3 regions of the Paenibacillus sp. BT-177 genome follow, and region 1 is predicted to be linked to each of the others. Evidence: riboswitches for the same ligand, from Rfam matches in the RefSeq annotation. Region 1 holds a riboswitch; each other region holds the start of a gene.

The links. A riboswitch is a leader RNA that binds a small molecule or an ion and turns the genes downstream of it on or off. The one in region 1 is predicted to bind thiamine pyrophosphate.
Region 2: linked by a shared signal. The riboswitch ahead of thiC (phosphomethylpyrimidine synthase ThiC) and the one ahead of OIU26_RS22830 (ABC transporter substrate-binding protein) in region 1 are both predicted to bind thiamine pyrophosphate.
Region 3: linked by a shared signal. The riboswitch ahead of OIU26_RS00110 (thiamine phosphate synthase) and the one ahead of OIU26_RS22830 (ABC transporter substrate-binding protein) in region 1 are both predicted to bind thiamine pyrophosphate.

The regions. Positions count from the first base shown of each region.
Region 1 covers NZ_JAOYTP010000011.1:59,672-65,528, reverse strand. The annotation lists gene OIU26_RS22840 (bifunctional 2',3'-cyclic-nucleotide 2'-phosphodiesterase/3'-nucleotidase) at 1-407, opposite strand, end outside; gene OIU26_RS22835 (pyridoxamine 5'-phosphate oxidase family protein) at 625-1,059, opposite strand; TPP riboswitch at 1,330-1,439, shown strand; gene OIU26_RS22830 (ABC transporter substrate-binding protein) at 1,636-2,679, shown strand; gene OIU26_RS22825 (hypothetical protein) at 2,715-2,852, opposite strand; gene OIU26_RS22820 (MTH1187 family thiamine-binding protein) at 3,195-3,488, shown strand; gene OIU26_RS22815 (ABC transporter permease) at 3,485-4,261, shown strand; gene OIU26_RS22810 (ABC transporter ATP-binding protein) at 4,307-5,260, shown strand; gene OIU26_RS22805 (TatD family hydrolase) at 5,253-5,857, shown strand, end outside.
Region 2 covers NZ_JAOYTP010000009.1:40,401-46,257, reverse strand. The annotation lists gene OIU26_RS21060 (alpha/beta hydrolase) at 142-1,179, opposite strand; gene OIU26_RS21055 (IclR family transcriptional regulator) at 1,478-2,221, shown strand; TPP riboswitch at 2,339-2,450, shown strand; gene thiC (phosphomethylpyrimidine synthase ThiC) at 2,634-4,448, shown strand; gene OIU26_RS21045 (hypothetical protein) at 4,654-4,806, opposite strand; gene OIU26_RS21040 (YitT family protein) at 5,314-5,857, shown strand, end outside.
Region 3 covers NZ_JAOYTP010000001.1:30,477-36,333, forward strand. The annotation lists gene OIU26_RS00090 (ThiF family adenylyltransferase) at 1-136, opposite strand, end outside; gene OIU26_RS00095 (thiazole synthase) at 133-900, opposite strand; gene thiS (sulfur carrier protein ThiS) at 903-1,106, opposite strand; gene thiO (glycine oxidase ThiO) at 1,103-2,251, opposite strand; gene OIU26_RS00110 (thiamine phosphate synthase) at 2,309-2,902, opposite strand; TPP riboswitch at 3,234-3,342, opposite strand; gene OIU26_RS00115 (ABC-F family ATP-binding cassette domain-containing protein) at 3,428-4,981, opposite strand; gene OIU26_RS00120 (cupin domain-containing protein) at 5,419-5,857, opposite strand, start outside.

The DNA.
Region 1 (5,857 bases):
TTGCCCACTGTAGCTGCATCATAGCCCATTAAATTCATCATCTTGTAGACCGGATGAACACCGCCTTCTTTCTCAAAGGTTTTATTGCGAGCCATATAATCGCCTAATGGATTGCCTTGCAGCAAATCACCATTATCGAACAACATACTGTTTCTTGTTTCACTACGTGCCTTCTGGATCAAACTAGCTGTACTAACCAAGCCATATTCGTTGGTTTCTTTGTCCGAATAGTAGTCATAATTCATCAGTGCCCCATGAATATCCGTTGTCTCCATGATCCGCAAATTCACCGTAGCGCTATCGCGAGAGTCGCTAGCTGCCCAAGATGGAGCGGCTGAAAACACCAGTAGGCTACAAGCTACAACTGCTGCTGTAAACCCTTTAAACCAATTTTTACGAAATAACAAAATATACCCCTCCTTATTAAGGTGTATGCCTCATATACATACTTTTGCACATATATGTAAGCTTTGAACCCACCATTCCTATTTTAATCCAACGCCAGACAAAAGAGTAGTCATTTGCTTAAAATATTTATGAAAAAATAATTATTTTTCGCATAAAAAAGCCAGTAAATCTCCTGAAAAGGTTGGAAATTTACTGGCTTGTCCGTTTATATTGTTTCTATTTCGTCCACACCTGGCGCTCTGTTTGTTGACCGACGTACTCAATACGAGTCGGATTGACGTCTAAAATGACATAATCGGGATCATCAGGTCCGGAAAACCACTTTTTCAGAGAATCATTCCACACTTGCTTGCGCAACCCCTCATCAGCTGTAACCTGGACGGTAGCCTCCACTTCCAAGACTTCCTTCGTGCCACCCACTTCATAACCCAGCAGCAGATAAGCATTCGGATTCTCCTTTAGCTCTTCCACTTTATGTGTTTTGCGATCCGTCGCCAGATGAATGTTCATTCCAACGTTAAAAAGGGCCATATAGCGTACTTTCGGTTTTCCGCCCTCTACCGTACCTAACGAGCAAAATTTGTTGTTATCCAAAGCCTTCACAATAGCTTGTTCCAGCTGACTGCGATCCAATGTCTCCGTTTTACCCACAGTACAACAACTCCTTTTTACGAATTAGAATTCTATAGAGTCTATGCCACTTGGCACCAGCTCTCCTAAACATACAGTGTAGCTGTTCTGAAAATAACATGACCAGAACAGATCTGAATGATTCATGTTCATTTTCAGATCAAAGCTCACAGTAAAAGTGTACCCTGTCGTTCGGCAAATGAACCGTGAGCGCTTCCTTAAGGCTGGACAGACCCGCCTTCAAGGCATATAATCGTCGTAGTAAACCCGAATAAACGAACCCATTAAACCATACAATGCCAGGGGTGCTGGAATCGGCCGGCTGAGAGTGTGTCCCAAGACACTGACCCTTACAACCTGATCTGGGTAATGCCAGCGTAGGAATGCTTAAGCAAGATGTGCCTTTTATTAAAACAGGACATCCCTTACTTTGGTATATACAAGCGCAAGCGTCCCGGAATCCCGGGACGCTTTTTTTGTTGAAGATGAAGTTGTTGGAAAGATTGCATTCCGGCAGATGTTATTTTTGTGAAAATGGGGAACATAAGCTGTCTGATTGGACGGACAACGGGTAATTAAAAAGGAGAGAACACAACGATGAAGCGCATGAAAATGTTAAGCCTGGGTCTAATCAGTCTGTGGCTCATGGCTCTGACTCTGACCGCTTGCGGCGGCAATCCCCCTACATCTCAAAAGGAGGCTCCTGCTGCCGACACTTCAACGTCTACCTCGGCAAAGGGGCTCAAAGATGTTAAAGTCGTGCTCGACTGGACACCCAATACGAATCACACAGGACTCTATGTCGCCAAGGACAAAGGATTTTACGAAAAAGCAGGCTTGAATGTTCAAATTGTTCAACCAGGCTCAGGCGGGACCGACCAAATGGTTGCTTCGAATGCTGCACCTTTTGGTATCAGCTATCAAGAAGGCGTCACTCAGGCTCGCATCCAAGGCGTGCCGCTCGTATCCATCGCTGCGGTGATTCAGCATAACACCTCTGGCTTCGCAGCCCCGGTAGACCGCGGAATTAAAAGCCCGAAAGACTTCGAGGGTAAAAGCTACGGCGGCTGGGGTTCACCTGTAGAAGAAGCGGTCATGAAATCCATCATGGATTCAGACCAAGGTGATGTGAGCAAAGTGAAGATCGTCAATATGGGCAATGCAGACTATTTTACAGCTGTGAAGCGGGATATTGACTTTGCCTGGATTTTCTACGCATGGACCGGGATTGAGGCCAAGCTTCGAGGTGAGCCATTGGATATGCTATATGTAAAAGATTATTCCAAAAACCTCGATTACTATACACCTGTAATTGTGAGCAATGAACAGACGATAAAAAATGATCCTGAGCTGGTTAAGGCGTTCATGGACGCTACCGCGCAAGGCTATGAATACACTATCGCCCATCCAGAAGAAGCGGCAGATATCTTAAGTAAAGCTGTGCCAGAGCTGGACAAAAAACTGGTACTCGCTAGTCAAAAATGGCTAAGCCCGCGTTATCAGGACGATGCCGCGCAATGGGGCGTACAAAAAGCGGAGGTATGGAAAAACTACTCGGACTGGATGTATGAACGCAAGCTGCTCAGCAAACCTTTGGAAGTCGATAAGGCCTTCACAAACGACTTCTTGCCCAAGCGTTGATCTTGTAAATAGAGCTTGAAGTAGCCTTTGTGCCACTACGCGGACGGATGATGCTTTCCATCGCCACCGCCCCCGGATTTCCGGATTAAAGCATCAGCAGGGTAGAAATCCGGGGACAAAAGCGACCGCTTCGCTTGTACAGCACCATTCCGTCCGCTTCGTTCTCGCTCCACTTGGTTTATTCTTTAGTCTCATAGTATCTAAGCGTAAAAGCAGGTGTGCATGTGTGTAAAAATGCCACACAACCCTGCTTTAAAAATAAGGTGCTTATAAGGCGGTTGGCAGCGTAGCGATTCATTTGAATCTTGAGAAGCGAAGCGTTCGCCTGAAAGCTTTCTTTAGGAAAGCTAGCTTCGGAAGCATATGCTCAGGGGGATTCTTACCTTTAAAATTTAATTCAAAGAATCCCGCGGCAACAGCGATCGTAAGATCAAATGAACCGTGAAGCGGTCTCCCCGCCTTAAACCAATTTATTTTCCTAATAACTTAAACAAAAAAGGACAGGTGAAATTCGCATGGCTAACACATTGCTCAGTATTCAAGTCATCCCTAAAACTCCTAATAACGAAGACTCTTATCCATATGTAGACAAGGCGATTGAGGTCATCCAGCGTTCCGGCGTCAAGCATCAGGTGAATCCATTGGATACCACAATGGAGGGCGAATTGGACGAATTGCTGAAAGTCGTCAAAGACATGCATGAGGCTTTGACGGAAGCTGGAAGTCCCAGCGTCATTTCACAGATCAAAATCGCACATAACCCACAGGGCATCAGCATGAACAAGCTGACCGAGAAGTATCGCCCATGAATGTGAAAGGCAAGAACGCATCCTGGTGGAAAAGCGTATGGCCGCCCCTTGTGGCGGTCCTCTTCTTTTTAGCGGCATGGCAGGGAGCGGTTTACTATTTACATATTGAATCCTGGCTCCTGCCAGCTCCATCCCTAATCGTACAAGAGGGCATGGCGCAATCGGCGTTGCTTGGCACCCATACATGGGCTACGGTTCGCCTGACGCTTGCGGGATTTGCTATAGGGACAGCAACGGGACTGCTGATCGCCATCGTTCTTCATACGATTCCTTTTCTCAAATCTGCTCTATACCCGCTCTTGATCCTTAGCCAAAACATTCCGATTATCGCCCTCGGTCCGTTGCTCATGGTATGGTTCGGTTTTGGCGTGCTGCCCAAGCTTATGGTCATTACATTAGTATGCTTTTTTCCCGTGGCTGTAGCGGCCATGGACGGGCTGACACGGACAGACCGTATGATGATGAATTACATGCGAATGTCAGGTGCAAGCCGCAGGACTATTTTTCTAAAGCTAGAGCTACCACACTCCCTGCCACAAGTCTTCTCTGGCGTTAAAATCGCTGCTACCTATAGTGTGATGGGCGCGATCATTGCCGAATGGATTGGGGCCAGTGAAGGAATTGGATATTATATGTTGCTGCAAAAGTCTGCCTATCGTACGGATCTCATTTTTGCCGCTATCGGTATTATTGTTGCACTCAGCTTGCTGATGTTTGTCGTTATTTTACTACTGGAGAAATGGTTGGTTCGCTGGAAACCTGATCAAGAATAACATCCACATATTGCATTAAAGCATCAATGAAAGGACGTGGCACATATGAGTCTGCATCCGACTGACTTGACATCACCACCCGTCGCTGATGAACAGCGACAAGCCGGAGAACTGCAGGTAATGACGCCTTCCCCTCCTGCTTTGGAATTGGACGGGATCAGCCTCGCCTTCCGGGAAAAGCGAAGCTCACTGCCTGTACTGCAGGATGTATCCCTTACCGTTAAACCGGGCGAATTTGTTTCTCTCATCGGTCCGTCAGGCAGTGGCAAAAGCACGCTATTTCACATTATCGGAGGGCTGCTCAAGCCGCAGCAGGGACGTATCCGTATGCATGGACGGGACATGACTGGTGAACGCGGGCATATCAGCTATATGCCGCAGCAGCCCGCCCTTTTCCCGTGGCGCACCACGCTGGACAACATACTGCTCGGGCAGGAAAATGCACCACGAAAGGATGCAGCAGCGGGCTCCCGATACGGCAGCGAACGTGAACGTCGAAAAGAAGCCTTGCAATGGCTCGAACAGGTTGGACTGGGCAAGTTCGCGAAGGCGTATCCGCATACGCTATCTGGTGGCATGCAGCAGCGCGCGGCCTTTCTTCGCGCCCTGCTCAGCCCACAGGAATTAATGTTGCTGGATGAGCCGTTCAGCGCACTCGATGCGCTGACACGTGCAGATATGCAGCAATGGTTATTGCGGATGTGGGAGAAGAACCGCCGCTCTGTATTGTTCATTACCCACAGCATTGAAGAAGCGCTGCTGCTCTCCGACCGCATTTATGTGCTGTCGGCGCGACCTGCTTCAGTGATGCATGTCGTAGATGTTCCTTTTCCCCGCCCGCGTAGGGAAGAAATCACCCTGGATCCACGCTTTATGGAATGGAAACGGACCATGACTGGCTGGATGCGCGAGGAAAAGCACAAACTGGACGGCGACATGGACGCCGCTGAAAGCATCCGCAAAAACACCTCTGACGACAGGGTAAACCATTATGAATGATTGGAACATGCACTCTGCATTGAGATTGAACGCGGCAGCAATTGTTCCCTTAATCGACGCGCACATTCATGTAGACAGCTACCCGCCTGAACAACAGGAGCTATTGCTCGCTTCGCTTGCCGACAACCATGTAGAAGCCATCATAGCTGTGTCCATGCATCTCGCCTCCAATCAAGCCAACCTGCGCCTAGCTGAGCGTTGGCCCGGGCTAGTACGTCCAGCCTTCGGCTTTCATCCCGAACAGGCTCTGCCATCACAAGCCGAGCTTGACCTGTTGTTCCACTGGATGGACGAACATGTACAGCAGATGGTCGCGGTGGGTGAAGTCGGCTTACCCTATTACAATCGGCTGGAAGCCTCAAGCAGCGGAGATGCTTTTGACCTCGCTCCCTACATAGAGCTACTGGAGCGTTTTATCCAGTTTGCAAGCAAGCATAGCAAACCCATCGTGCTGCACGCCGTTTATGAAGATGCAGACATTGCCTGCGACCTGTTGGAACGTCATGACGTTACGCAGGCGCATTTTCACTGGTTCAAGGGCTCTGCCGCCACGACTGAACGTATGGCCCGTAATGGCTATTATGTGTCCTTCACACC
Region 2 (5,857 bases), on a different contig from region 1:
ACTTCCTTCATCAGGTTATATCTGTTGCACAGAACAATAATTAATCGTGGAAAATAAAAAAAGAAGCCTGTCTACGGCACGGGTTAAGTGTCCATAGGTAGGCTTCTTCAAGGCGATGAATGCTTATTCGAAAATAATTCTTTACTTCGTAGTCGTTTGTTTATGGGCAGCAGCCGTGGTTTTCTTGTCCTCCAGCTCCTGTACACTGCTTAAAAATGTCGATACCCGTCGTAAATATTCACGAGGATGCTCTCTGAAAATAAGCTCATGTATCCCGTTTTTTACAATCCATACACTGGAAAGTGGGTTGGTCTGATTGGCAGCGAGCTTTTCCGCAATGGGGTAAGGAGCCTTTTCATCCTGTGTACCATGCACAAACATGATTGGAAACGGATAGTCCTCCTTTTTTACTTCCTGATATGGAATCTGATGCAAACTGGTGCCGTTCAAAACTGGAAACAGCAACTCCAGTATTTCCAAAGATGGATGTCTCGGCAAATTAATTTGATTGTGAATGTTATGGTATAGCGTATCCGGTTCCAGTAGGAAGGTGCTGTCCAAAATCATCGCGTCCACATCTTTGGTTTGCAAACCCGCCTGAAGAGCGGTTCCTGCTCCCATAGAGAAGCCCCATACAATAATTTCCGACGAGCCGCGTTGTTTTGCCAGCTGGATGGCTCCAAGGAGCTGTTGGGATTCTGCCTTGCCTCCGGTTGCGACGGCCTTGCTGTTTTGTGACGCAAATCCGTAATCGAACATGACCACATTAAAGTTCAAGCTATGGGCATAATGCGCCAGATCATACATGGGAATCCAGCTTTCTTCGCGGTTGGCTCCATAGCCATGACTGAAAATTATGGTTTTCCGCGATTGATCTGCCGGGATATACCAGCCTTGTACCATACGGCTACCATCCTTGGCTGGGAAGCTGACTTCCTCATAAGGCATACCTTTGGCCTGCATCGGATTAGAGTATAATGGTGCGACGGTGGGATTCGTAAGCACCCAGGCGATGTAAGCATGCAAGGCAATAAAACAAAACAACAGAAAAAATACGACCGACAGCAGCAGAGCAATCACAACGTGCTTGAACCGCAGCATACGGGGATTAAAGAGTGGGGTGGACGGCTCCTGAACAGCGGTCTGTAGCTGAGCGTTGCGCTGGGATGTGGAAATCATGTAAGAGCCTCCTTATATAGAATTGATCTTCGAATCATAAAATTTAGGTATAATTCCACTTGAAAATAGTAGGGTATGTCCGTATAGATACCTATTATCGTATGATGGGTATTATCCAAAGTCAACGTCTGAACCGGAAAAGTAAAAATGATGCAAAGAATTGTCGATGTTTGTTCTTGTTCTGTAATATGGTTGTCACAAAAACATCGGTTTACAGTAGCTGCGACTATTCTATATAATTTATGTAACCATGTTTCATAGTGTGAAACGAATATGGATACAAGAGGAGCGGTTCACGATGGAAGACCGTAAATTAACCGTCCGCGCTGTAGAGCGTGCACTTGATATACTGCTGTGTTTTACCGCAGAATCTGATCTTGGTCTAACGGAGATTGCCTCCCAAATTGGTCTACATAAAAGCACCGTTCATCGTCTTTTGACTACGCTAGAGGATCGGGGATTTGTCGTTCGGAATGCCGAAACGGAAAAATATCGGCTTGGTTTTCGCATATGGGAGCTGTCCACGCATCTGTCCCAAAGCGATGAGCCGGCGGTGTTGTTACAGCCTGCAATGGAAGGACTGCGTGATCGCTTAGGGGAAACGGTCAGCTTGTACCTGCGGGATGGAAGCATGCGTATTCGCATACAAGCCGTGCAGAGCAATCAGGCGATCCGCAGGGTTGCGCCTGTGGGTGCGCGTATGCCGCTGGCTGTGGGAGCCTCCAGCAAGGTGCTGGCGGCCTTTATGCCGCCACAGGAGCTGGAGGTACTGCTAAGCAGTGAAGAATGGCCTCCCTCGGTAGATCCTGAGGTATATAAAGCCCAGCTGCAGGACATTCGTGAGAAGGGGTATGCGACTAGCTATGAAGAACGTGAGCCAGGGGCTGCGGCTGTGGCCGCGCCTATTGTGAACCGAAAGGGACAGGTCGCGGCGGCTTTATCTGTATCCGGCCCGGTCAGTCGACTTGCACCCGAGACGCTGCATGATTTTGCTCCGGTTTTGATCGAAGCAGCTAAGGAAATGGGGCTTATGCTCCCGTAACAGTAATCAATACAAAAGGAAATCATACAAGGGTTGCCAAAGCTATAAATTTAAAGTAGTCTGATAGAGATGGCGGGTTGTCTGTTATAGCCGCCAATTCATGTGAATAGAAAGTATCACAGTTACTGGGGGAGCCTGTAATGCGGGCTGAGATGGAATCGGGCAAGATTCCGGACCCTTTGCACCTGATCTGGATCATACCAGCGTAGGGAAGTAATCGGCCATTGAAATGTATACGCAGCTGCTGTCTGCGGTGACGCATAGGGTTTTATTCCATGTGCGCACTGTCTGGATAGCTGTCTCGTTTGATTAGCCGGTTCCCTAGGGAACCGGCTTTTTTGCATAGATCAGCGCCACCCTGGGAATGGTTCCGGATCGGTGTGTCATTTCAACGATACGGGAGGAATGGATCATGAAATCGATGGAAACCGAAGGAACAAAAGAAACAGGAGTGAAATCAACAACAGTAGAGAAGACAAGTGCGGAGCAAGCCAGTAGGGTTAATTCTTTCCCAGGGAGCCGCAAGGTGTATATTCAAGGTTCTCGGCCGGACATTGCCGTGCCAGAGCGTGAAATCGCGCTGCATCCCACACATACGCCGCAGGGAATAGAGTATCATGAGCCACTGCGTGTGTACGATACCAGCGGTCCGATGACAGATGAAGCCTATCAGGTGGATATTCGTCAGGGCTTGCCACCATTACGGCGAGCTTGGGCACTGGAACGGGGGGATGTGGAGGCTTACGACGGCCGTACCGTCAAGCCGGAGGATAATGGACTGAAACCCGGCTCCAAACGGGAAACAGTGGAATTTCCCGGTGTGACCAACCGTCCGCTTCGGGCTTCACAAGGGCGCACCGTGACGCAAATGCATTATGCGCGGCAAGGGATCATTACGCCTGAAATGGAATTTGCGGCGATCCGTGAAGGAGTGGAGCCCGAGTTTGTACGGCAGGAGTTGGCGGCTGGACGAGCCATTTTACCTTCAAATATCAATCACCCGGAAAGCGAGCCCATGGTCATAGGGCGCCATTTTCACGTGAAGATCAATGCAAACATTGGAAATTCCGCGGTTACGTCCTCCATCGAGGAGGAAGTGGAGAAGATGACCTGGGCTGTACGCTGGGGCTCAGACACCGTCATGGACCTGTCCACAGGCCGTAATATCCATACGACACGCGAATGGATTATTAGGAATTCACCCGTACCGATTGGGACGGTGCCGCTATATCAGGCACTGGAAAAGGTGAACGGCGAAGCAGAGAAGCTGACGTGGGAGCTGTATCGAGACACACTGATTGAGCAGGCGGAGCAAGGAGTGGACTATTTTACAATTCATGCGGGTGTATTGCTGCGATATATACCGATGACGGCGAATAGAATGACGGGAATTGTATCCCGGGGCGGGTCGATTATGGCAGCCTGGTGCCTTGCGCACCATCAGGAGAACTTTTTGTATACGCATTTTGAAGAAATCTGTGAAATTATGAAAACCTACGATGTGGCCTTTTCTCTCGGGGATGGTCTGCGTCCGGGTAGTATCTATGATGCGAATGATGAAGCACAATTTGCAGAGCTGAAGACGTTGGGCGAGCTAACGCAAATCGCATGGAAGCATGATGTCCAGGTCATGATTGAAGGGCCGGGACATGTCCCTATGCACAAAATCAAGGAGAATGTGGATTTACAAATGGAAATTTGTAAGGAGGCTCCCTTTTATACTTTAGGGCCGCTGACGACGGATATCGCACCAGGATATGATCATATTACCTCAGCTATCGGGGCGGCCATGATCGGTTGGTTCGGGACGTCCATGCTGTGCTATGTTACGCCGAAGGAGCACTTGGGTCTGCCGAACAAGGATGATGTCCGCGAGGGAGTTATTACCTACAAAATTGCCGCACATGCTGCCGATCTGGCGAAGGGCCATCCACGTGCACAGCAGCGGGACGATGCTTTGTCCAAGGCGCGTTTTGAATTCCGCTGGCGCGATCAGTTCAATCTTTCGCTTGACCCTGAGCGGGCCTTGTCCTACCATGATGAAACACTACCGGCAGAGGGGGCCAAGGAAGCACACTTTTGCTCGATGTGCGGTCCTAAGTTTTGCAGTATGCGTATCACACAGGACATTCGTGCCTATGCGGCAGATAAGGGACTGAATACCGAGGAAGCCGTCGTCGCCGGGATGCGTGAGAAGGCAGAGCAGTATCGGGATGGCGAGCGATAAATCGGTAGCCATACGAAAGTCAATCAACTGGGAAGCCTCAACAAATAGTACAGTTAAGCTCGTCAGAGGTTTATTTCCATGAATGTATGAGTTTAGGTTTAGAAACGCGTGAGATAGCAAAAAGCCGTGGTTCTCTACAGTCGATGTAGAAAACTACGGCTTTTCAGCTTATGTAAAGCGAGATATGCACCGGATTAACGGAGCTTTATTTTTTACCCATTTTTTCATTCAAAATGTCCTGAAAGCTGAGCTTCTTCTCCGAGCTATCTTCTTTCTTCTGCATACTCACCGCGTTGGCACGTTGGTATTGGTGGTGAAAGGGCATCAGGGTGTGGACAGTTAAGTTCATTGTATTCATTTGGGTCATTCCTCCAATTCCATATTGTCAAATTCAGATTGAGTTGCTTAGGACGTCTGTATAGGACTATTTATATGTACTTGATGTCGTAATGCCGTATAGGTTGCTTGGTAAGGTTTCAATCATTATACCCGCATTTATCCAAAGTAAAACGCTTTTGCCATAAAACAGGAAGATGGTCGTATGTGTCCAAAATGTGTATTAGGAGGATGGTCATTTTAGGGGAAAATGTGCCTAGGGCCTAAACAAGGGCTAGAGGCCCGTTTTCTTAGTTTAGTAGTCGGGATTGTGTTTTTTTGTCGAATAACCTTGTATTAGCAGAATTTTGCGGAATTCTAAGGTTGGACTAAGGCAGTCTGGTGGCGAATTAAAGTGTCAAAGTTGTATTGACTTTATGTTGGGGAGTGGATACCATGAACTGGTTGTCAGCGTATTTTGGCAAGAAGAGTCAGCCAATCCATCTGGCAATTCATCCGTTGAAATGTTAGAGAGAGGATTAGAGCATATATGAAAAAAAGTATTGCAGATATCGTATTTATTATTCTGGGTGCGTTTTTTTTCGCGCTGGCTGTTAATCTGTATGTGATCCCGAATGAGTTTGGCGAGGGGGGCGTTACAGGGGTCACGATCATCTTGTACTACCTGTTTCAGTGGTCTCCCTCGATCGTCAATCTGGTGATTAATGGCTTGCTGCTGATTGTTGGATATAAATTTTTGGACAAGAGAACGACCTTGTACACTATAATTGCGGTCGCATTTAACTCATTGTTTTTGCATTTAACGGTCAACTGGCGGATTGATTCGCATGAGCCGACGATTAATGCTGTATTTGCCGGAGTTTTGGTAGGGGTTGGAATTGGCTTAATTGTACGGGTCGGTGGTACAACGGCAGGAACCGTCATTTTAGCCCGGATCGCCAACAAATATCTGGATTGGAATATCAGCTATGCCTTGTTGTTTTTTGATCTGATTGTTGCATTCTCTTCCTATTTTATTATTGGTCCGGAAAAATTGATGCTGACTATCGTTATTTTGTACGTTGGTACGAAGG
Region 3 (5,857 bases), on a different contig from region 1:
CTCCAACACCTATGATTAGTACGTGAGAGGAAGCAAGCCGGCGTTGGCCTGCAGGCCCAAAGGGTGCAAACCTTTCCTGTCTGGAATAACGGTCACTTTGTGGTGGTTCAGCAGCAGATTTTTTAGTAATCCTCATCCCTGAACCATGCCTTCTATCGGACTGCTTGCTGAAGCATAACGTTTTACAGGAATCATCCCCGCCTCAAATCCATATCTACCTGCACGTACAGCCAGCTTCATGGCCTCAGCCATTTTCACAGGATCCTTCGCTCCTGAGACAGCTGTATTCAGCAGAACACCATCTGCTCCCAACTGCATTGCCATTGCTGCGTCACCAGGTGAGCGAATACCAGCATCGACAATGACCGGAACTTCCGCTTGCTCGATAATCAACTCTAACGAAAACGGATTGAGCAAACCATGTCCTGTACCAATCGGCGACGCTCCAGGCATTACGGCATGTACTCCAAGCTCTTGCAACCTCTTCGCTAGTATCACATCATCCGATATGTAGGGTAGCACGACAAAGCCTTCCTCTAGCAACTTTTCACTAGCTTTCAATGTTTCAAAAGGATCAGGCAACAGCGTCTTGCTATCCCCAATGACTTCTACCTTAATCATATCGCACAAGCCGGAGGCTTTTGCCAACTTGGCAATACGGATTGCCTCCTCTGCTGTTGTTGCCCCCGCTGTGTTGGGAAGAAGTGTATACCGGCTCAAATCCAGTGTATCGAGAAAATGCTGCTTATCCCGTTCCTCCAAATTCAGTCTGCGCACAGCGAACGTTAATATTTCCGTCTCAGCAGCCTCTACGGCTTGGGATTGGATATCCAGATCCGAAAATTTCCCTGTTCCTAGCAACAGCCTTGAGGTAAAAGATGCTTTTCCAATGGTTAACATGATCAACCGCCTCCTACAAAATGTACGATTTCTAGGCAATCTCCATCCTTAAGTACCGTTTCATGATGATCTTCACGGGTCAATATATGCCGATTCAGCTCTACCACTACGGTTTTCACCTTTAAATCAAGTTCATGCAGCAATTGATCCACACGAGTGATTCGATTGGAAATGGTCATGCTCTGTCCGTTAATGGTCAGCTTCATAAGCTTTCCTCCTTGAAAAGTTCAGAAGAAAATTTACTTATTCCAAGTCCAGCTGCACCAGCCCCTTTAAGCATAGCTGCCATCGCTCGCCCAGTCGCATCACTAAGCAGGACACCGTTGCGATAATGCCCGACTGCAGCATAGACGCCCTCTACCCCAGGAACAGGACCAATGAAAGGACGCTCCGCAGTTGCCTGCGGACGCAAGCCCGCCCATGCACGTACAAAAGAAGCTTCCTGTACACGCGGCAACCAGGCAGATGCACGTGCTAACAACCCCTTTAAGCCTCCTACGGTCACCTCTTTGTCATATTGATGCGGAAGACTCGTGGCACCAATCCAAAGCTCGTTATTCTGTTTAGGCACGAGGTAAATATCGTCAGCATAAATGGTATAATCCAAAGGATGATCCTTCAAGGAGACTGCTACCGCTTCGCCCTTGACCGGGTATAGTGGATAATCAAACCCAATTTGTTCTAGCAATTTCAAGCTGTCCAAGCCTGCGGCAATCACGACCTGATCACAGGAAAAAAATCCACTATCCGTTCGCACACCGCAAACTCGACCATCCTGTATGACCAGTTCCTCAGCTTGAGTTCCAGACCATATTGTTGCTCCCAGCACCGCAGCTGCCCCTGCATAAGCACGGCAAAGCTGGACAGGAGACACTTGTGTCTCCTTTGATCGGTAGATAGCCCCAATTACTTGATCTGCCAAGCCCGGAATCCGTCGGTCCAACTCCTTGGCATCCCACCAAATGGCACGATCATCCTCTCGCATATTCGCAGCATTCCAGCGTTTTTGGCCCTCTGCTTCCGAACGAAATGGGGTCACAAATCCTCCTGTACGAAAGTCCACTGAAATACCCGATAAACGTTCCAAATCACAGACAAGGTCAGGGAATGCATCTCGACTTGTACGGGCAAATCGTGCCAGCTCAAGGTCTGCAAACTCTTCACTTTCCGCTGCCAGCATTCCCACCGCTGCTCCTGATGCTCCCTCACCAGGGATCCATCGTTCCAGCATGATCGTACTACGTCCCTCCTTAGCTACATGATAAGCAATGGAACTGCCGATCACACCTCCGCCTATGACCAAGCATTCAGCGTGTCCTATCGCTTTTTTCTCTGTATGTGTCTTTGACATATGTTCCGTGTCTCCTCTCCAGTAAGCATTCTACTTTCCCTTCGTCTCGTTTTCTTGCTACAGGTCGTGAACTACAAGATCTACCATTCGCCTATATTCCATCGCTGCTGCAACGGGTGACTTTGCTTCCCATATACCAGACATCACCGCAATTCCGCTTGCTCCAGCATGATAAAGCTCTGGAACATGATGGGGTTGTATGCCTCCCAGCGCTATCACCGGAATGTCCGACAATCTGCAAATGCGTTCAAGCTGTGCTATACCCCGCGGTACAAGACCGGCTTTACAATGGGTCTCATATACATGACCAAATAGTACATAGTCTGCTCCAGCCTGCTCGGCGGTCTGCACCTCCTCCAAGGAATGTACAGACACTCCACAGCGTGTACCCTCTGAAAGTAGACTTTTCGCATCCACCACAGATAACCCATTAGCTGGAAGCTGGACAGCTCCTGCCGAGGTAAGTAAAGCTACGTCCACGCGGTCATTTACTACAATTTGCCGCAAAGGAACTTCCTGCTTGATCATGCTACGAGTCAAAGAAAGCAAAGCAGAGGCACCCTTCTGTTTCGAACGTGCGTGTACATAATGAATATAAGCACAAATAGCGGCAGCCACTTGGGGTACATTCACACAGGAGACACTTTCCATCGTAATTACGTGTAATTCGATCTCATTTTCACCTCACTTGGACTAAAGAATATGAACTTGTGTTATAAAAAAAATCGTATTAGCTGAATCTATATTGTTTTAGCTCCATATTGGGTAATATCATACGGAGCCAGCCACATGTACCAGCAATAATGAAAGGAGATTATATGTAAATCCGTCTACGGAAACTCGAACAAATGAAGATGAACGAAACGCAAAAAGCCACTTCCCAAAGGAAGTGGCTTGACAAACGTTCAAAATCAAACGGACTATTATATCCGTAAACGTATATCGTTCCCTGCGCAAACAAAAGTAAAGAGCTACTACCTTGTTTGTACAGTACTCACTTCCCTACGCTGGCATAACCCAGATCAGGTACAAAGGGTCCGAAATCCATTTATTTCGTCTCAGCCGCATGGGCGGCTCCCCTAGTGTGACTATTTTATTGTATCAGCTAAAGATAGCTTAGCATATTTTCCTAATTCTGCAAACCCCACCTTGTGTTAAATCTGTCAGAACTGGATTTCAGTTAACTTTACTAGACCACTCTTCTACATTCCACGTTTTGGTTACCCAATCCTCGTAAAAGTCCGGTTCGTGGGATACAAGCAATACGGTCCCTTTGTATTCCTTCAAAGCGCGTTTGAGTTCATCCTTTGCTTTGACATCCAAGTGGTTGGTAGGCTCATCAAACAGTACCCAGTTGCTCTCACGCATTAACAGTTTACAAAGGCGGACTTTAGCCTGTTCTCCACCACTAAGCGCAGACAAAGGCCGGGTGATATGCTCATTCTTCAAACCACAGCGCGCCAAATGCGCTCGTACTTCATGCTGATTCAAATGCGGAAATTCATTCCATACATCGTCAATCGGTGTAATTTTCTCCGCCTTTACTTCCTGTTCAAAATAAGCAGGCTGCAAGAAATCCCCTTGATAGGTTTTTCCGCTGATTGGAGGTATTTTCCCAAGAATGGTTTTGAGCAACGTAGACTTACCAACACCATTGCAGCCAACAATTGCGATCTTTTCGCCACGTTCGATCGTCATGGACATTTTAGGCAAAAGAGCATGAGTGTAGCCAATTTCAAAATCAATACCCTCAAAAACCGTTTTCCCGCTCGCACGAGCTTCTTTGAACTGAAAGGTTGGCTTTGCAGCTTCTTCAGGCTTATCAATACGTTCGATCCGATCAAGCTGCTTTTCACGGCTTTTTGCACGGCCTGATGTAGATGCGCGCGCTTTATTGCGCTGAATAAAATCTTCCTGTTTCTTAATATATTCCTGCTGCTTCTCATATGCATCAATATGCTGTGCTTTGTTCAGATCCGCCATTTCAAGAAACTTTTCATAGTTAGCTGAATAGCGGGTCATCTTAGCAAATTCAAGATGGTAGATTACATTAACGACTTGGTTCATAAATTCAGTATCATGTGAGATGAGGATAAAAGCATAGGGATAATCCTTCAAATATCGCGTAAGCCATTCAATATGCTCCACATCCAAATAGTTGGTAGGCTCATCCAGCAGCAATACATTTGGCTTTTCCAACAGCAACTTAGCAAGAAGCACCTTTGTCCGTTGCCCACCACTAAGTGCTGCTACATCCCGATCCAGTCCGATGGCAGAGAGACCTAATCCATTCGCCATTTCTTCAACCTTCACATCAATGAGGTAAAAATCCCCCATATCCAATTGCTCTTGAATTTCTCCCATCTGTTCCAGCAAGACTTCCAACTCTTCGGGAGAAGCCTCTCCCATTTTGTCTGTAATTTGCATCATTTCCTTTTCTAGTTCCAACAAAGGAAGAAAAGCGTCTTTTAATACATCACGTACTGTTTTGCCCGGCGTCAGCTTGGTGTGCTGATCCAGATAGCCATAACGTACACGTGGAGTCCATTCCACTTTGCCTTCATCTTTAAGCAATTTTCCAGTCAGAATGTTCATGAGTGTCGATTTACCAACACCATTAGCTCCTACCAATCCTACACGTTCCCCCGCAAGTAATCGAAAGGAAACATTTTTAAATAATGCACGGTCCCCAAAGTTGTGGGATACATTTTCTACAGTCAATAAACTCATAAGCTGTTTTTGGCTCCTTATTGTCTCATCGGCATTGCCGAGTGTTCTTATTTCATATAGCTATCGTTTCTTTCAAAGCTTTATTGTAGCACATCCAGCACCCTTATCGGAATATTGAAAACAGCGAATTTTAAGGTTTTCAGATGGATTGGCCTAAAAAAAGAAAAACAGTTAATCGTAGTAGCACTTAAGCTCCTCTTCGGTAGGTGCGTAAGGAGTTTCTTGCTGCTTTGGTAATCTAAGCTTCTAGTATACAGAAGCTTACAATTCCCTAGCAATGAATGCCTAAATAATTGATAAGTTCTAATAACAATTAATAAAAAGGAACTCTATGTAGACAGTCCTCATGAGTATCGGGGGAATAATAAAATGAAGAAAATGTAATCATCCCGGTCTGGATTCTGGACCGGGATGAAATAAAATTAATTTATAATTGGCTATCTTTCAGCAGACATGGCAATTTCTTTTGTTTCATGAACTGTACCAAATGGATGCTCAGGTGGTGCATAGATAACGTATATCTTAAGGGGCGTATTTCCTGTATTAATTACATTGTGCCATTTTCCAGCAGGTATCATAATTGCATAGTCATCATAGGCCATCACTTGATAATCTAATTTGTCTTTCCTATCCCCCATTTGAACAAGTGCCTGACCTTCTTCAATACGTATGAATTGATCAGTTGTTGGATGAGCTTCTAAACCGATATCATCGCCAACATTAATACTCATCAGAGTCACTTGAAAATGTTTCCCTGTCCATATAGCAGTACGATAATTTTTGTTTTGATTTGCAGCCTGGTCAATATTCACTACAATTGGACTTTGTCCATAATCTCTTAATATTATCTTTTCATTGAGATTACTGTCGTTGTTG